2 regions of the Bacillus sp. iso_77 genome follow, and region 1 is predicted to be linked to the other one. Evidence: predicted binding sites of a transcription regulator. Region 1 holds the regulator's gene; the other holds the start of a gene.
The links. The regulator Rex, encoded in region 1, represses fermentation and respiration genes when NADH is low (regulators of the CRP and FNR family bind a similar motif). The targets are predictions, from matches to a motif close to TTGTGAAATATTTCACAA.
Positions count from the first base shown of each region.

Region 1 (9,962 bases):
TTCAAATAACCAGCAAGGCATCCATTCACTTGAACAAAATAAAATTGTGAAAAGGGATGTTGTAATTCTTTTAACAGCTGGTTCGAATGAAAAGCTGTCTTCACATATGCGTCGATATGCTCCGCCTTATTTTGCTCCTGAAACGTTTCTATAAAAGTCTCGATTCCGATTTTTTGCAGCTCTTTTATATGTTGTTCATTACACCGAATGAGCGTGACGGTCATGAAGTAACCCCTCCTTAGTCATTAGTAGCTTCTCTTTTTGCCTTTTTTCACATCTTCCCAATCTTTTTCGATATTCTTTCGCACCCTCAAAAGATACTGATAAATCTGTTCCGCTTCCTCTTCAGAAAACCCATCCAGCGCTACCCGATTTGAATGATCATGTTCTCGTTTGATCATTGGATAGACGGCTTTCCCTTTCTCAGTTGGAAATAATTTCTTGATTTTTTTATTCGCTGAGTCATGTTTCTTCTCAATAAATTCATGTAGCTCTAATTTTTGAATAGCCCGAGCAGCCGTAGTTCGATCCACCTTAATCATTTCCGCTAGTTTTTCCTGAATGATGCCAGGCTCCTCACAAATACGCACAAGATACAAATACTGCCCCTTCGTTAAATCATACTCTTTAAATTCAATATTACTAATGGAATCAAGCGCGCGAGCAATCACGCCGATCTCCCGCAAAATTTCTTTCATATACCTCGACTCCTTTTATTGCATTTACAACAAATAACTAAAGTTAGTATAATTGATTAATATTGTATTTGCAACAAAAAACCCACTTCTTAATTGAAAGTGGGTTTTCAACTCTTTCTTTATTTATCACGCCTCTTCGATCCAAACAATCCAAACACGACAGCCAGTGCAACAATAATCGCCACCCAAGTCGTAAAGCGCATATGATCACCGCTTTTCTTTTGAAAATCATCTCTTTATGTTAGATAAAACCAAAAAAATCACTGTCTCTTTAGTTAACGGATGTAAAGCGGTGAAAGTTTCAATTCATTTAACGCTCTTAACCAAAAAATAGACAAAACAAAAACCCCTATATTTCAAGGGGTTTTCGAAGGGTGTTACATCATTCCACCCATACCACCCATGCCGCCCATATCCGGCATTCCGCCGCCTGAGCCGCCTTCTTCTGGTTTGTCAGCTACGACTGCTTCAGTTGTAAGAAGCATAGCTGCTACAGAAGCTGCGTTTTGAAGTGCAGAGCGAGTGACTTTTGTTGGGTCAACGATTCCTTTTTCGATCATGTTTACCCATTCGTTTGTTGCTGCGTTGAAGCCTACGCCAATTTCTTCGTTTTTCAAGCGCTCAACGATGACTGATCCTTCAAGACCTGCGTTGTGAGCGATTTGACGAATTGGCTCTTCAAGAGAACGTAGAACGATGTTCACACCTGTTTGAACGTCACCATCAGCTTCGATGGAAGCGACTTTGTTGTATACATTCACAAGTGCTGTACCACCACCGGATACGATACCTTCTTCAACTGCTGCACGAGTTGAGTTCAGTGCATCCTCAATGCGTAGTTTACGTTCTTTTAGTTCTGTTTCAGTTGCAGCACCAACTTTGATGACAGCAACGCCGCCAGCTAGTTTTGCAAGACGTTCTTGTAATTTTTCTTTATCGAATTCAGAAGTTGTTTCTTCTACTTGCGCACGAATTTGGTTCACGCGTGCTGCGATTTGAGCAGAATCCCCTGATCCTTCTACGATCGTTGTGTTTTCTTTTGTAACAACCACTTTAGACGCACGGCCAAGCTGACCAATTTCAGTTGATTTCAGGTCAAGTCCTAGGTCTTCTGTGATTAATTCTCCGCCAGTTAGAACAGAGATGTCTTCAAGCATTGCTTTACGACGATCACCGAATCCAGGTGCTTTTACTGCCACTGCGTTGAATGTTCCACGAAGTTTGTTCACAACAAGTGTTGCAAGTGCTTCGCCTTCTACATCTTCAGCAATGATCAATAATGGTTTTCCTTGTTGTACGACTTGCTCAAGTACAGGAAGGATTTCTTGAATATTTGTGATCTTTTTATCAGTGATTAAGATGTAAGGATTTTCAAGAACCGCTTCCATCTTATCAGAATCAGTGACCATGTATGGTGAAGCGTATCCACGGTCAAACTGCATTCCTTCAACCACTTCAAGCTCAGTTGTGAAACCTTTAGATTCTTCAATTGTGATGACGCCGTCGTTTCCTACACGCTCCATCGCTTCAGCAATTAGGCTGCCGACTTCTTCATCTGCTGCAGAAATAGACGCAACTTGAGCAATTGATTCTTTACCTTCGATTGGTTTAGAAATCTCATGCAAGCCTTCAAGTGCTACTTTCACTGCTTCTTCGATTCCTTTACGAACGCCAACAGGGTTTGCACCAGCTGTTACGTTTTTAAGACCTTCACGGATCATTGCTTGAGCTAGAACTGTTGCAGTCGTTGTACCGTCACCAGCTACATCGTTTGTTTTGCTTGCAACTTCTGCCACAAGTTTTGCACCCATGTTTTCAAATGCATCTTCTAATTCGATTTCTTTTGCAATCGTTACACCATCATTTGTGATAAGTGGAGAACCGAATTTTTTCTCAAGAACCACGTTACGTCCTTTAGGTCCTAAAGTTACTTTTACAGCATCTGCAAGTGCATCTACACCACGTAACATCGCACGACGTGCTTCTTCACTGAACTTAATATCTTTTGCCATAATAACGAAACCTCCTCAGTCTTTTTAGAAATTTATCTCAATCTTTGTTTATGTGATTAACCAATAACAGCTAAAATGTCGCTTTCACGAAGGATTAAATATTCTTTTCCTTCATATTTCACTTCAGTACCTGCATATTTTGAGAAGATAATGCGGTCGCCTGTGTTTACTTCTAACGCAACGCGCTCACCACTTTCAAGTACACGACCTGAACCTGCTGCAACAATTTTACCTTCTTGCGGTTTTTCTTTTGCAGAATCCGGTAAGACAATACCGCTAGCGGTTTTTTCCTCAGATTCAACGAGTTCAATGATTACGCGATCGCCTAATGGCTTTAACATAAGAAACAACCTCCTCAATTTTTATATGTAGTCTTTTTTAGCACTCATCACTAGTGAGTGCTAACACATTTATTATAATAAAGAATGTCTTCTGTAATTTCAAGTAAAAACCTTTAAAAATTTTTACGCTTTCATGATCTTTTTTTATCACCGATTCTTTCCTTTTCAACGAAAAAGAAGACTTGTGTTACAATAAATCTAGTTCTTTTAGTAAAGGGGTTTTCGTTACTTGAAAAAACAATATTGGTACATCATCTTAACGTATATATTGGTGCAATTTTCTGCGTTTCCGTATGTGTTCATCATGAAGTGGTTAGGTTACATTCAGACACCGATGACACAAGCAGAGCTCTCCAAATTGTCAGGAACATGGACAATCATCAGCTTCTGTATTGGACTAATCATTATTCTGCTCATCCTTCGGACTGTACCAAAAGCTTCACTTCGAAATGAAGCACCGGCATCAGTCGGCGTGGCAATCGCTTGGATCATTGGCGGTTTCTTTCTTTCCCTCTTTGCACAATCCATTGCGGGGGCGATTGAACAATATGCATTTGGCATTAGCCGAGAATCCGAAAATACTCAAAACATTTTAGCCATTATGGATGCAGTTCCATGGCTTGTAATCGTCATCGCTCTGATTGGACCGATATTAGAAGAAATCATTTTTCGAAAAATCATTTTTGGTGTGGTTTATGAAAAAACGAATTTTTTCATTGGCGCACTTGTCAGTTCAGTGGTTTTTGCTGCTGTACACAATGATTTCCCACATATCTTGCTCTATACCGCAATGGGCTTTACATTTGCCTTTTTATATGCGAAAACAAAACGAATCATTGTGCCAATCGGTGCTCATATGCTGATGAATTCGCTCGTTATCCTTGTGCAGATTGAGCCAGTAAGAAAAATGATTGAAGAACAATCTCAAACTATGCAAATGATTATTGGAGGCTTTTTCTCATGAGAAACCCTGTCGTATGGGGCATTATTTATTTTGCCGTAGGTGTGGCGTTCACCTATATGGCCATTCAAAATCCAGGTGACATGTGGTCATTTTACAGCATTTTGCTGATGGTGTTTGCGGCCTATAATATCAATATCGCGTTAAAAATGTTTGCTTTTTCTGTCAAAATGAAAAAACAGCAGCAAAAATAAAGCAAAAACCATTTTCCGCCGTTTGGAAAATGGTTTTTTTATGGAGGTCATGTTTTCATGGAACACGAAAAACTGAACATCATGAACAATCAGCATGAAACGATTGGTACAGCCGCTCGATCTGATATCCATGCTGAGGGCCTTTGGCATGAAACCTTTCATTTCTGGCTTTTAAAAAAGGAAGATGACACAGTGTTTCTCTATTTTCAGCTGAGGAGCCCCTCCAAAAAGGATTTCCCTTCTCTATTTGATATCACCGCAGCAGGCCACCTTCTCGCAGATGAACAGCCTTCTGATGGCATCAGAGAAGTCGAAGAAGAGCTTGGTCTCTCCATCTCGTTTGAGAACCTTACCTTTGCTGCTGTTATTAAAGATGAAATCCATATGCCTTCGTTTACCGATCGTGAGTTTTGCCATGTGTATCTTTATATGGATCAAAAAGAGCACATGGATGTCCATCTACAGAAAGAAGAAGTTGCTGGACTTTATAGAGCAAGGTTGATGGATGCACAGCAGCTTTTAAGTAGAGAATGCGAAAAAATGAACATCGAGGGCTTTGAAGTGGATGCAGACGGCAAGCGACGTGAGGAAAAGAGAGAGGTCCGTGTACATGATTTTGTTCCGCATGAACCTGCCTATTATGAGCATCTCTTTCAAGCAATCAATCAATTTCTTTCACAATAGAAAAAGCATCGTGACCCCTATTTGGATCACGATGCTTTTTTATGAGACAACATCATTTTCTTTCTCCTCTGTCTCTGTTTGCTGCATTTTGCGATAGGTCACTCTTGAAATGACAATACTCACTTCATACAAAACGAGCATTGGCAAGGTAACCATGAGGTGAGAAACGAGCTCTGGCGGTGTAATCAGTGCGGCAATGACAAGGAGGACAAAATAGGCATACTTCCGTATTTTTGATAAAAACATCGGTGTAATGATACCAAGTCTAGTGAGAAACATCAACACGACAGGCATCTGAAACAAAAAGCCAAATGGAAGTGTTAACTGCATCAGAAATGTAAAATACTCATGAATCCCAATCACTTGCTCCACATGTAAATCATTTGACATCCGTATCATAAAATCGACGACAAATGGAAACAAAATAAAATAAGAGAAAGCCACACCGCTCAGAAATAAAAGCAGTGCAATCGGAATATAAGCAAGTGTCACCTTTCTTTCTTTTTCATATAAGCCAGGACTCACAAACGCCCAAAGCTGATATAAGATCACGGGACACGTCAAAACAAGAGCAATGACAAAAGCGAACTGCATAAACACGTACAGTGGATCTGTGAGCTTAAACGCGTTCAATGTCAGTGTGGCCGCTTCATCGGTATTTTGTAAATACACAATGACCGGCTTAGCGAGAAAAAAACCTGCCACCATAAAGGTGACAAAAAACATCGCAATGATCACTAAACGTTTTCGCAGTTCCACAATATGCTCCATAAGCGGCATATCTTTGACATTCATGAAGCTCATCCTATTCTACTGATCTTCTTTTTTCTTTTTTTCTTCCTGATCATCAGCTAAACCTTTTGTGGCATTTTTGAATTCACGTAATGTATCTCCTGCTGCTCTTCCTAATTCAGGAAGCTTTTTCGGCCCAAAAATAATGAGCGCAACAACCGCAATCAGAACCAAACTTCCAGGACCGATCGGACCCATTTGCTCCACCCCCTTTACCCCTTTTCGTCAGTCCTCCTGTGTAACAGAGTAATGCTTTAAGAAATACACAAGAGACTGAAGTTCAACCGCCAAATCTATATGATGAATTCGAATGTGTTCCGGCACATTCAATCGAGCCGGCGTAAAGTTAAGAATTCCTTTGATGCCAAGGGCAATCAAACGATCTGTAATGGATTGAGCTGCTACGGCAGGCACTGTCAAAATCGCAACAGGAATATCTCCTACCTCTTGCACATGCTCTTCAAGCTTATCCAAATCATAGACAGGCACGCCGCCTATCTCACTTCCTATTTTACTCTCATTGACGTCAAAAGCCATTGAAATTTTTGTATTATTATTTTTAATGAAATTATAGTGTAAAAAAGCAGTCCCTAAATTCCCGACACCGATGAGCATGACATTCGTCATTTCATCTTGGTCAAGGGTCTTTCTAAAGAAGGTCAAGAGGTAATCGACATTATAGCCATACCCTTTCTTCCCAAGTGCACCAAAGTAAGAAAAATCTCGGCGAATGGTGGCAGAATCCACTTTGACTGCATCACTAAGCTCTGCCGATGACACCCTTTGTTTTCCTGATGCATGCAGATTTTTTAAAAAACGGTAGTAAAGCGGCAAACGTTTGGCTGTCGCTTGTGGAATTTTTGACTGGTCTATATTCATATAAGATCCTCCAACTTAAATATCAGATGCTCTGTGAAAATCACCGTTTTTCCCGCCTGTTTTTTCTACTAGATAGGTCGGGCCGATGATCATCCCTTTGTCTATTGCTTTGCACATGTCATAAACGGTCAGTGCACATACTGAGGCAGAAGTGAGCGCTTCCATCTCCACACCCGTACTTCCTTTTGTTTTCACCTGTACTTGTATGTTCAGAATGTACGCATTTCCGTCTTCCTCCCAATCAAAGGAGATATCGACACCTTTTAATGCAAGCGGATGACACATTGGAATGATGCTGGACGTTTGCTTTGCTGCCATAATTCCAGCTACCTGTGCGACAGATAGTACATCCCCTTTTCCAATGTCATGCTTTTGTATTTGATGAAATACTTCTTTTATCATACGAACGCTTGAAACAGCAACGGCAGTTCTCACTGTAGACGATTTGTCACTAATGTCGACCATCTTTGCTCTTCCTTGTTCGTTAAAGTGGCTAAATTGACTCATCTTTCAACGCTCCCTCACTCAAATCATACACTATTTTTTCCTATCTGTCTTTCATTTGACCATGGCAGCCGTATGTAAGATTTGCCGGTTTACTGCTGATAAGCTACACTTAACATATTATAGCAGAGGTGAAGTTACATGATGATTCTACAAGTGAATCAGCTGTCCAAATCGTTTGGCGCTGATACCGTTTTAACGAATATAAAATTGGAAGTCAAAGCGAGGGATCGTATTGCCATTGTCGGTCGTAACGGTGCAGGAAAATCCACGCTTTTAAAAATCATTGCCGGTCAAATGTCTTACGAACAAGGTGAGATCATCAAACCGAAAGACCTATCCATTGGATATCTAGCACAGCATACAGATGTGACGTCTACACGTACGCTAAAAGACGAACTACTATCCGTTTTCGATCATTTAAAAGAAATGGAACAAGAGATGAGAACCATAGAAGAGAAAATGGCTTCTTCCACAGGAACAGAATTAGATTCTCTAATGAAAACCTATGACAGACTGCAACAAGCATTTAAAGATCAAGGCGGCTATCAATATGAAGCAGATGTCCGCTCCATTTTACACGGACTCGGCTTTAGTCATTTTGAAGATCATACAACCGTCCAATCCTTAAGCGGCGGTCAGAAAACCCGTCTAGCGCTTGGAAAGCTATTATTGATGAAACCAGAACTCTTGATTTTGGATGAGCCAACCAACCATCTAGATATTGATACCTTATCATGGCTTGAGCAGTATTTGCAAAATTATACAGGAGCCATCCTCATCGTTTCCCATGACCGATACTTCTTAGACAAAGTCGTGAACCATGTATATGAAGTGTCAAGAACAGCGATGAAAAAGTTCGCTGGGAACTATAGTAAGTATCTTGACCAAAAAGCTGAGCAGCTAGAGCGTGATATGAAGCTGTATGAAAAACAACAAGAAGAAATTTCGAAGCTTCAAGATTTCGTGGATCGCAACTTAGCAAGAGCCTCCACCACAAAGCGTGCTCAAAGTAGGCGGAAACAGCTGGAACGGATGGATCGTTTAGATAAGCCGTTAGGAGATGAAAAATCCGCAAACTTCCATTTCGATATTATGAGGCAAAGCGGAAATGACGTGCTGAAGGTGCATGATCTCGATATTAGTTACGATAAAAAAACGCCGCTCCTCTCCTCCCTCTCTTTTCATATTAAACGTGAGGATAGCGTGGCACTCATCGGTCCTAACGGTATCGGGAAATCAACTCTTTTAAAAACCTTAACGGATACGTTAAAACCAGTAAAAGGCGAGATCAGCTTTGGTTCTCATGTGACGATTGGCTACTATGATCAGGAACAAGCCAAGCTGACATCCTCCAAAAAAGTGTTAAATGAACTTTGGGATGATTATCCCCATATGACTGAAAAAGACATTCGGACTTGTTTAGGAAACTTCCTTTTTTCAGGTGATGACGTCTTAAAGCCTGTACATGCTTTAAGTGGTGGAGAAAAAGCACGACTTGCACTGGCAAAGCTGATGCTCCAAAAAGCCAATTTCCTCATTCTCGATGAACCGACGAACCATCTTGATTTAGACAGTAAGGAAATATTAGAGAATGCACTAATTGATTATCCAGGCACCATCTTGTTTGTTTCGCATGACCGTTACTTTATCAATCGCTTGGCAACAAAAGTACTTGAGCTTTCACCAAATGAAACAAAAGAATACCTCGGTGACTACGACTATTATCTTGAAAAGAAAAACGAACAATTAGAGCTTGAAGCACTCCAAACTCAGGAGACGCATAAAAAACAAGCAGAAAAACCAGTAGAAACAGCAAAACTTTCCTATGCAGAAGAGAAAGAACTCAAAAAGAAAGAAAGACAAAAGCAGCGCCGAATTGAAGAAATTGAAGAGCGTATCGCTGTCATCGAAGACAAGCTCGTTGAAAACGAAGAGCTTCTATGTGATCCTGCTATTTTCCAAGATCACGAGAAAGTACAAGCCATTCAAACAGAAAATGATGCGCTCAATCAAGAGATGGAATCACTTTTTGCGGAATGGGAAGATCTATCAGATGCATAAAGAGTGCCCTAACGGTGCTCTTTTTTTAAGGTGAGAATCTTTATCCACAATGATACCCACAATAACATCTTGATTATTCTTAAATATTTTAAAGTTATCCACTTTATCCACAGCATTTTAATCACATATCCACATAAAAGATCACATTTATACACATTCTCTTCATTTTAAAACGAATTTTCTAACAATTGTGGATATATAACGTTTACATGTGAATAAATCGCTTTCATTTCAATAGAAAAAACTCCTGTATATCCACAGGAGTTCCAAATTTTTGACAAAGGGCTAAAATGAACTTGATTTTAGCCCTTTGTCTTCTTTTCAGCGTGATAGAAAACCTTTGCAGTCTAGGAAGGACGAGTACTGGCGCGGAGCGAATTTCATATTCGTGAGCACCAGCACGCAGGACTGACAAAGAATGCGAGGGTTTGTCTACACGCTGAAACTCCTGTATCCACAGGAGTTCTTATTCATAGGAGACAAGCGGCAGTCCAGGTTGACCGTTCATTGCCATGTCGCCTCTTATTCCCTTTTCAAATGCAATGGTTCCCGCAGCAGCAATCATGGCTGCATTGTCTGTACAAAGAGACAATGGCGGAATCATGACATTCACTTCAGGTAGCTTCGCAAATGCTGAAGTAAGGGCTTCTCTAAGACCTTTATTGGCAGCAACCCCGCCAGCTAGAACGACTTGTTTCACACCATACGCTTCAGCCGCTTTTAAGGTCTTTCCAACCAGCACCTCAATCACGCTTTCTTGGAAACTTGCAGCCAAATCCTCTGGCGCAATGGTTTCGCCCTTTTGAGACGCATTGTGTAACGTGTTGATGACC
Region 1 is NZ_CM149683.1:604,139-614,100, reverse strand. Features, by position in the region: gene paiA (spermidine/spermine N(1)-acetyltransferase) at 1-224, opposite strand, end outside; gene AC0VYC_RS03055 (MarR family winged helix-turn-helix transcriptional regulator) at 246-698, opposite strand; gene groL (chaperonin GroEL) at 1,076-2,710, opposite strand; gene groES (co-chaperone GroES) at 2,767-3,051, opposite strand; gene AC0VYC_RS03040 (CPBP family intramembrane glutamic endopeptidase) at 3,281-4,015, shown strand; gene AC0VYC_RS03035 (YdiK family protein) at 4,012-4,206, shown strand; gene AC0VYC_RS03030 (NUDIX hydrolase) at 4,264-4,890, shown strand; gene tatC (twin-arginine translocase subunit TatC) at 4,930-5,694, opposite strand; gene AC0VYC_RS03020 (twin-arginine translocase TatA/TatE family subunit) at 5,701-5,880, opposite strand; gene AC0VYC_RS03015 (redox-sensing transcriptional repressor Rex) at 5,908-6,561, opposite strand; gene moaC (cyclic pyranopterin monophosphate synthase MoaC) at 6,577-7,068, opposite strand; gene AC0VYC_RS03005 (ABC-F family ATP-binding cassette domain-containing protein) at 7,207-9,129, shown strand; gene tsaD (tRNA (adenosine(37)-N6)-threonylcarbamoyltransferase complex transferase subunit TsaD) at 9,596-9,962, opposite strand, start outside.

Region 2 (9,962 bases), 850 kb from region 1:
AAGGATATCTCTACTATAGAAGGAATTGGTTCACAGCTTCTTTTGACAAGTGCCAACTCAGTGAAGGACATCCAGCGTCAAGTTACTTTATTTGGTGATTTACTTGGAAAGCAGCAAAAGGCCAAAGCACTCAATGCTCAAATCGATCAGCGGATCAAGCAAGTGAAGCAGCCTGAGAAAAAGGTAAAGACACTCGTTGTATATGGTGCGCCCGGCACATATATGGCGGCACTTCCACAATCTTTAAGCGGTGATCTGCTGCGGATCGCTGGTGGGGCGAATATTGCTGAAAATGAACCAGCACTCGAAAAGTTTCCGCAATATGCACAAATCAATGCAGAAAAGGTAATCGAGGCCGATCCGGATCTCATTTTGCTGATGACACATAGCAATCCTGAAGATGTCAAAGCAGGCTTTATGAGTGAAATGAAGCAAAATGCGGCTTGGCACGATGTATCAGCTGTCAAAAATGGACACGTTGAGATTCTGCCAAGTGACCTATTTGGGACAAATCCAGGCGCAGAAGTCATCAGAGCGATCGATGAATTAGAAAAGAAATTGAAGCGATTGTCATCATGAAGATGAATGCAGAACTAGATTTTCAAAAAAGGCAGTCAAGACGAAAATGGCTGTTACCAGGATTGTTTCTCTCTTTATGTGTGGGCGTCTGTCTAGGACTTGCGGTAGGTTCTGTCCAATTATCGCTGACGGATTTAATGGCTGTGTTCACGGGATCAGGTCTGCCTGTTCATGAAAAAATTGTCATGGATTTACGGCTTCCCCGTGTGCTCATTGGTTTTCTCGTTGGGGCCTGTCTCGCAGCATCAGGGGCGATTTTACAAGGAGTTGTCCGAAATCCACTTGCTGACCCTGGGATCATTGGTGTGACTGCGGGCGGCGGGTTAGCTGCTGTACTCAGCATGATTGTTCTCCCGCAGTTCACGTATTTGCTTCCGGCAGCTGCTTTTCTGGGCGCCTTATTAGCAGCTCTTGTCGTGTATATGCTGTCATTTGATCAAGGGGTTTCACCGCTTAAATTGATCTTGGCAGGTGTTGCCGTCAATGCCCTGCTTGGTGCGGTGATGAATGGGTTTATGGTGCTATATAGTGAGCGTGTGCAGGCTGTTTTGCCTTTTCTATCAGGGGGATTAAACGGGCGGAGCTGGCATCATCTTAGCTTTGTGTCGCCATATGCGCTGGCTGGATTATGTCTTTGTTTTTTCGCCATTAAACCGTCCAATCTCCTTTTGCTTGGTGATGAATCGGCTCAGCTATTGGGCCTTCGAGTAGAGCGGACTCGATTTTTTCTCATTGCGCTGGCTGCTCTTTTAGCTGGAGCGGCTGTCAGTGTCAGTGGTTTAATCGGATTTGTCGGGCTTGTTGTACCTCATTTTATCCGTCTTTTAATCGGAGATGATTACCGGTATTTGCTGCCGATTTCAATGCTTGGAGGGGGCGTGCTTGTGGTCTTTGCCGATACAGCGGCACGGGTCTGGTTTACACCGGTTGAATTGCCTGTAGGGATCTTGCTTGCCTGCATCGGTGCACCTTTCTTCCTCTATTTATTAAAAAAGAAAGGGAGGGGTTAAGATGGATGTCATTGCAATGGATGACGTGAGTCTCAGTCAAGGCGGCTTTCGGCTGTCTTCCATTTCAGCAGCTGTTCCTAAAGGGAGTGTAACCGGAATCATTGGCCCGAATGGGTCAGGTAAGTCAACTTTTATCAAAGCGGCCGCACGACTGACCTCAATCGAAAGCGGCATGATTTACATTCACGACATCCCGCAAAAAGAGATGACGGCACAGGAGATCGCCAAGGAGGTGGCGGTTCTCATGCAAACAAGAACCGCCATTCCATCGATGACAGTACGTGAGCTGGTCGCACTTGGACGCAGCCCGCACCGTTCTATCTGGAAAAAAAGCAGTACGTCAGATCATGAAGCGATTGAGTGGGCGCTTGAGGTGACGAATAGCCGCATCAATGAAAACAGAATGCTTCATACATTGTCAGGCGGAGAAAGACAAAAGGCATATATTGCAATGGCACTGGCTCAGAAGACAGAAACCATCATTCTCGATGAGCCAACCACTTATTTAGACATTGCGCATCAGCTTGAATTACTGGAGCTGCTCAAACAGCTGAATCAAACACATGGTATCACCATTTTAATGGTTCTCCATGACTTGCAGCAGGCCGCAAAATATTGTGACCGTCTCATTGCTATGAAGCGAGGTCAAGTGCATCAAATTGGCTCACCAAAAGAAGTGTTAACAGAAGACTTTTTCAAGGAGGTTTTTGGGATTCAGGCAGAGGTTCACTTAGACGGTGAGCATCCGCTCATTATCCCAATCGCCTCCATTCAACAACAAAAGGGAGATGAACCAAACATGATTATTGTAAACAACCAAGTAAGAGTAGAAAAAGGCAGTGCCGACCACCTTGTTAAACGGTTTAACAAGCAGGGGCAAGTAGAATTTATGGAAGGCTTTTTAGGAATGGAAGTATGGGTCACTCAGCAGACAACTGATTACGATGAAGTGACCATTCACACCCGCTGGAATCGAAAAGAAGACTTTGTGAATTGGACAAAATCTCAGGCATTTGGTGATGCGCATGCTCATGGAAAGGCGAAACCTGAAGGCCTGTTAAAAAACAAAATTACGTACTATGAAGTGCAAGTCACAAGACCCGCTTTACAGAAAAAAGCCTAAATATTCAAAAGCGCTGCAGCGAAGAAGCAGCGCTATTTTTTTTGTGATTGTCTCTTTCCGTCACATATTTTTGACAAAGTATTCAAACAACTGACACAATCCTATCCAAATTTTAGGTAAAATTTACTTTATTTTTGAAGCACATGGGTGTAAAGTACAGGTATAAATAACTAACCGAATGAAAATCAAGAGTAAAATTTCACCGAGTGAACTATATCAAATGGACTTTCACTTGTGAATCATTGAACAAATAGTGAACTTTTTGTGAAATGGTGAGCATAAATATCTCGAATCATTCGGCATGCGAAAGTAAGGGAGGATGTAAGGCTGTGAGTGAGCTGTTTTTAGCAAGATTTCAATTTGCCTCAACGACATTATTTCATTTTATTTTTGTTCCTATGTCTATAGGTTTGGTATTTATCGTTGCATTGATGCAAACCCTTTATGTGGTGAAGAAAAAAGACATCTATAAAAAGATGGCAAAATTTTGGGGTCACCTTTTCTTAATTAACTTTGCAGTAGGTGTGGTGACAGGGATTCTGCAAGAATTCCAGTTTGGGATGAACTGGTCAGATTATTCAAGGTTTGTCGGTGATGTCTTTGGTGCACCGCTTGCCATTGAAGCGCTATTGGCCTTTTTCCTTGAATCGACCTTTATTGGTCTTTGGATATTCGGCTGGGATCGTCTACCGAAAAAAATTCATTTGTTATGTATTTGGCTCGTTTCTCTTGGTACGATCTTTTCGGCGTTTTGGATTTTACTCGCCAACTCATTTATGCAGGAGCCAGTTGGATTTGTGATTAAAAATGGCCGTGCAGAAATGAATGACTTTGGGGCGCTCGTGACAAATCCGCAACTTTGGGTAGAGTTCCCGCACGTTCTGTTTGGTGCATTGGCAACCGGTGCTTTCTTTATCGCGGGTGTTAGTGCCTATAAAATGATCAAAAAACAAGAAGTGACCTTTTTCAAAAAATCTTTCCAGATTGCCATGGTGCTTGCTTTCATTTCTGGCTTAGGTGTGGCGTTCTCTGGACATGATCAAGCGAAGCATTTAATGGAATCACAGCCGATGAAGATGGCAGCAAGTGAAGCCCTTTGGAAGGATAGTGGAGATCCAGCGGCTTGGACACTATTTGCCAACATTGATACAGATAAAAAAGAAAACTCTGCGGAGATCAATATTCCGTTTGCTTTAAGTTACTTGGCCTATTCGAAGTTTAGTGGAGATGTGCCAGGCATGCTGACCCTTCAAAAAGAATATGAAGCAAAGTTTGGTCCTGGAGATTACATTCCTCCAGTCAAAACAACCTTCTGGAGCTTTAGAATCATGGTGGGTGCCGGCATGTTGATGATTTTTGCTAGTATGATTGGTTTGTATTTGAGCTTTAGAAAAAAACTAGAATCAAACAAATGGTTTTTACGCTTCATGGTATGGATGATTGCGTTCCCGTTTATTGCAAACTCAGCGGGCTGGATCATGACGGAAATTGGGCGTCAGCCGTGGACAGTCTTTGGTATGATGACAACCGCACAATCCATTTCACCAAACGTATCGTACGGCATGTTGCTATTCTCAGTCATTAGCTTTACGACCATTTATCTGATTCTTGCCATCGTGCTTGCCTACTTATTCATTCGAGAAATTAAAAAAGGTGCACATTCTGAAGAGAATACAGATCAAAAGGATGAAACGGACCTGTCTACAGATCCATTTGATGGAGGCGCATATCATGGCATATCTTAACGAGATTTGGTTTATTCTTGTCGCAGTATTGTTTGTTGGATTTTTCTTCTTAGAAGGATTTGATTTTGGTGTCGGGATGTCCATGCAACTGCTTGGAAAAGATGCACATGAGCGCCGCATTTTAATCAATACGATTGGCCCTTTCTGGGATGCGAATGAGGTCTGGCTGATTACAGCTGGCGGGGCTATTTTCGCCGCTTTTCCTCACTGGTACGCTACGATGTTCAGCGGATACTATATTCCATTTACGATTCTCCTATTAGCGCTCATTGGGCGGGGGGTCGCCTTTGAATTTAGAGGGAAGGTCGAGAAGGCTTCATGGATCAAAACGTGGGACTGGATCATCTTCTTTGGCAGTCTGCTTCCGCCATTTTTACTCGGAGTGCTATTCACAAGTATGTTACGAGGAATGCCAATTGATCAAGATATGAATATGTACGCTGGATTTACAGACTTTGTGAATCTTTATTCAGTGATCGGCGGGGTAGCCGTGACGGTGCTTTGCCTCCTGCATGGATTGATTTTCGTCACACTCCGCACTGAGGGTGATTTAAGAAATCGTGCAAGAAAGCTCGGTCAGCGTGTTTTATTGATTGCACTACCAGTTCTTGTTCTATTTGTTGGTGTGTCTATTCTTGAAACAGACATTTATACCGTGCGTCCGATCATCACAATCCCTTTAACTGTACTCATTGTGGTTTGTTATGTAGCGGCTCTATTCTTTATGAGAAAAGAGCGTGATGGATGGACATTTTTATTCACAGGTGCAGGTATTATGGTGACGGTGACCATGCTTTTCACAGCATTATTCCCGCGTGTCATGATTAGTTCGATCAACCATGCATTCGACCTCACCATTCAAAACGCTGCATCAGGATCTTATTCACTGACGGTCATGACGATTGTTGCCATTTCTTTGCTACCTTTTGTGCTTGGGTATCAAATCTGGAGCTACTATGTCTTCCGTAAACGTGTAAGCGGTAAGGAGCCAATGACCTACTAATGGATAAACGTTTGCTTCAACTAAAAGGAATGAGGGGGCTTCTTGCCCTCTTAGGTATTGTGTCAATCATCCAAGGAGCAAGTATTATTTTTCAAGCACAGTGGCTGGCACATGCCATAACAACGCTGTTTGACGGGAAGAGCCTCATGCAGGCAACACCTTATGTCTTGCTGTTTCTTGCTGCCTTTCTGGTGCGGCACGGTCTCACCTTGATGCGGGAGAAGGTCATGTTCACCTATTCTTCCCGAATTGGAGCAGACGTGAGAAAGCAGCTGTTGGACCAGCTGTTCCGTTTAGGGCCAGCTTTCACGAAGAAAAAAGGAACAGGAAAGCTTGTGACATTGGCGATGGAGGGCATTGCCCAATATCGTCAGTATTTACAGCTGTTTTTGCCGAAAATGGTGAACATGGCAGTAATTCCGGTGATGGTGCTTGTCTATGTTTGGACATTAGATGAAACATCTGCTGTCATTCTCATTGTCACGCTGCCGATTTTAATTGTTTTTATGATTTTGCTAGGACTTGTCGCTCAGCGTAAAGCGGCCAAACAATGGAGATCGTATGAGAAATTATCCAATCATTTTACTGATTCTCTCCGTGGTCTTGAAACGCTTCGCTACTTAGGGATTAGCAAAAAGCATTCTCGCAATATTGGAGAGGTCTCAAAGCGTTATCGAAAGGCGACGATGAGCACACTGAAAGTCGCCTTTCTTTCATCTTTTGCTCTCGATTTCTTTTCAATGCTGTCCATTGCGACTGTCGCTGTATTTCTCGGCTTGCGCTTAATTGAGGGAGATCTTTTGTTATTGCCCGCTTTGACCGCACTGATGCTTGCGCCAGAATATTTCTTGCCAGTCCGTGAAGTGGGAAATGATTATCATGCGACGTTAAACGGTAAAGAAGCGAATGAGGCGATTCAGGTGATTTTAGAGGAAAAGGGCTTCCGAGAGCAGGAGACACAATCCGTGCAGCTGAACGAGTGGAATGAGCAATCTGAGCTCATACTGCAAGATGTCAGTGTGTTGCATGATGAACATGCTCCTTATTCGATTCAGGATGTGGACCTCACTGTGAAAGGAAAGAAAAAGATTGGGATCATCGGTGCCAGTGGTTCGGGGAAATCGACGTTAACGGATGTCCTCGGCGGTTTTGTTGAACCGTCTGCAGGTGAAATGATCCTAAACGGAAAGCCGCTTGCTCATTTACAGCTGGCGGCATGGCAAAAAGAAGTTGTTTATATGCCGCAGCATCCTTATTTATTTCACATGACACTGAGAGAAAACATTCGTTTTTATGAACCGAATGCAACAGATGAAGACGTCGAAAGAGCGGTGCAAGAGGCAGGTTTGTCTCAGCTCGTAGCTGATCTCCCCAATGGACTGGATGAGGTCATTGGCGAACAGGGCAGAGGACTGAGCGGTGGACAAGCGCAGCGGATTGCCCTCGCTCGCACAGTGCTCGGCCAGCGATCCATTATGCTGTTAGATGAACCAACGGCTCATCTGGATATTGAGACAGAGTATGAATTGAAGAAAACAATGCTTCCATTGTTTGAAAATAAACTTGTGTTTTTAGCCACACACAGACTTCATTGGATGACGGATATGGATGAAATCATTGTGATGGATCATGGGACGATTGCAGAGATGGGGACTCATGTATCATTAATGGAAAGAAAAGGTATGTACTATCAATTGGTACAGGAACAAATGGGGGCGGTCACACATGGTCAGTAAAGGCTGGTTTATACCTTATATCAAGGAGAATCAAAAGCTGTTTGCCTTGGTGCTTTTTTTAGGGGCGATTGCGGTGTTTTCTGCTTCTATGCTCATGTATACGTCAGGGTTCCTCATTTCAAAAGCTGCCACAAGACCTGAGAATATCTTGATGGTCTATGTCCCAATCGTGGCAGTACGTACCTTTGGTATTTCACGCTCAGCGGCTCGTTATGCAGAGAGACTGGCGAGTCATCAGCTCATTTTGACGATGATTGAAAAAATGCGGGTACGTCTTTATGATATGGCTGAACGAAGTGCCAAACAGACAAAGCTAGGAACAGGTGAAATGCTTGGGCTGTTGTCAGAAGATGTGGAGAGATTACAGGATGCATATTTAAAAACAATCTTTCCATCCATCGGTGCGCTGCTTTTATATGCCGCTTCGATTGGAGCACTTGGGCTTTTTTCATGGCCTTTTGCCGGGTTGATGCTGCTTTATATGGCGCTGCTCGTATTTGTATTCCCATACATCACTGTACTTGTGAACCGGGCGCGACAAATTCAAATGAAGAAAGGCAGAAATGAACTGTACAGCCATTTAACAGATGCTGTCATGGGCGTGAGTGATTGGTTGTTTAGCGGCAGACAGAACGATTTTGTTGAGGGCTATGAACGAAAAGAAGCAAAGCTATTAGCACTCGAAGCGGCAAAGCACCGGTTTATCCGTCTGCGCCAATTTTTAGCACAGCTAGTGATTGGAGGAGCAGTCGTCCTTGTCGTGTATTGGAGCGGCTCAGTCGTTCAGGCTGGTTCTATGCCACACACGCTCATCGCAGCCTTTGTGCTTGTGCTGTTTCCATTAACAGAAGCCTTTCTTCCGCTGTCAGATGCAGCAGGCGATATTCCTGTTTATCAGCATGCCGTCAGCAGATTAAATCATTATGAAGAGCAGTCGTATGAAGGATTAGTGGAGAGGAAGGCAGCAGACGAGTCACTCGTCTCTGATGGCGTTGAAGCGGTCTGTTTTGATCAAGTCACCTTCGGATATGAAGTAGATCAACATGTACTAAAGCATTTTTCGTTTTCCCTGAAGCAAGGTGAATCGCTCGCTCTTTTAGGAAAAAGCGGTGCAGGCAAATCGACCATTTTAAAGTTGTTAGAAGGGGCAGTCGTGCCAAATCAAGGGGTTGTCAGCATTCAGGGGAAACCAGTACAAAGCATTCAAGAGGAGATATCCTCTTATGTGTCTGTGCTCAATCAACAGCCCTATTTATTCGATACGTCTGTTTTAAACAACATTCGCTTAGGTTCTCCAGAAGCGACAGAAGAGCAAGTAAAAGAAGCCGCGCGGCAAGTGCAGCTGCACGATTACATTGAGTCTTTGCCAGAAGGTTATCACACAGGTGTACAAGAGACAGGGGTTCGTTTCTCTGGTGGAGAAAGACAGCGTATGGCTCTAGCACGGATTTTGCTGCAAAACACACCGATTGTTGTATTAGATGAGCCAACCGTCGGGCTTGATCCACGCACAGAGCGTGAATTGCTTGAAACAATCTTCCGTGTGTTAAAAGGAAAAACAGTCATTTGGATCACCCATCATCTCACTGGCTGTGAGGCATGTGACCGTATGATGTTTATTGAAGGTGGACGTATTGAGATGGAAGGGCACCATCATGATTTGCTGAAAGAAAATGTGCGTTATCAAAAGCTGTATGAAATGGATCGTCCATTTTCGAACGTGTAAAAAATGTATGACAAGAACGTTCGGACAGAAGATTTCTGCCCGAACGTTTTTTTGGGCTTAAGGGTTTACTTTTCCTACACCCGCATTTGATACAACTTCTGATTTCACATTGTTCACGTTAAGCAAAGAGTAGTTATAAGGAGGGTTGTACGTACCTGTTGAAGACGTTGGCAGACTGCCTGTGCTATTAATATATGAGTTGTTGATGACATGCCATGTACCGACTTGACGGCTGTCCCAGCTGCCAATGGCATTGTTTGTATTTTCAAATACGTTGTGCTCAATTCTCATTTTTGCGCCCATACGAGAGTTAATCGCAGTTGTATGGATGCCTTTGTAGTAGTTGTTATACACATGACCTTCTCCGTAGCGCATAGACGGTACACGAGAGTTCAAGTTTTCAAAGCGGTTGTTGTGGAATGTGATTTTTCTGTTGTAGTTATCGTTATCGGAGCTGCCCATCAGCATTGTTTTCCAGCTGTCATGGACATAGTTCCATGAGAACGTAATGTAATCGGAGTCATTTTTCACATCGAATAACCCATCATAGTCATCTTTCCCAGAGTTCAAAGTGTTGTAGAGTTCATTATGGTCGACCCATACGTTTTTAGAGCCACCTTCGATTCCGATGGCATCTTTATCACCGATTTTGCTGTGATGGATTTTGAGGTTGCGGATGATGACGTTATTAGCACGCCATACTTTAATACCAATCCCATTAAATTCGCCGTTTGTCCCTTTACCGACGATGGAGACATTGTTTGTATCTTTCACATCAATTTTATTGGCCGAAGTATTAGAAGGAGTAATCGTTCCGTCTACCACGATTTTCAATTTTTCATTTGTTCCTTTGCTTTTGAGGGCAGCTAATAGTTCATTTCCGGTTTTCACCGTCACCGTTTTACCGCCTTCACCGCCTGTTGTACCGCCATTTAATGTGGAGAATCCTTGCTGATTAAAATTGGCCATAATCGAAGGGCTTTCTGGATATTTCGTTGCTGCTTTTGCCTCCCCATTTGGCGCAAATAATGAAGTCACGA
Region 2 is NZ_CM149683.1:3,498,524-3,508,485, reverse strand. Features, by position in the region: gene AC0VYC_RS18060 (ABC transporter substrate-binding protein) at 1-579, shown strand, start outside; gene AC0VYC_RS18055 (FecCD family ABC transporter permease) at 576-1,589, shown strand; gene isdG (heme oxygenase) at 1,591-2,712, shown strand; gene AC0VYC_RS18045 (cytochrome ubiquinol oxidase subunit I) at 3,042-4,457, shown strand; gene cydB (cytochrome d ubiquinol oxidase subunit II) at 4,444-5,460, shown strand; gene cydD (thiol reductant ABC exporter subunit CydD) at 5,460-7,196, shown strand; gene cydC (thiol reductant ABC exporter subunit CydC) at 7,186-8,922, shown strand; gene AC0VYC_RS18025 (pectate lyase family protein) at 8,980-9,962, opposite strand, start outside.
Region 2: AC0VYC_RS18045 (cytochrome ubiquinol oxidase subunit I) is a predicted target of Rex. The motif match lies at 2,945-2,962, and genes of this name have one in related genera.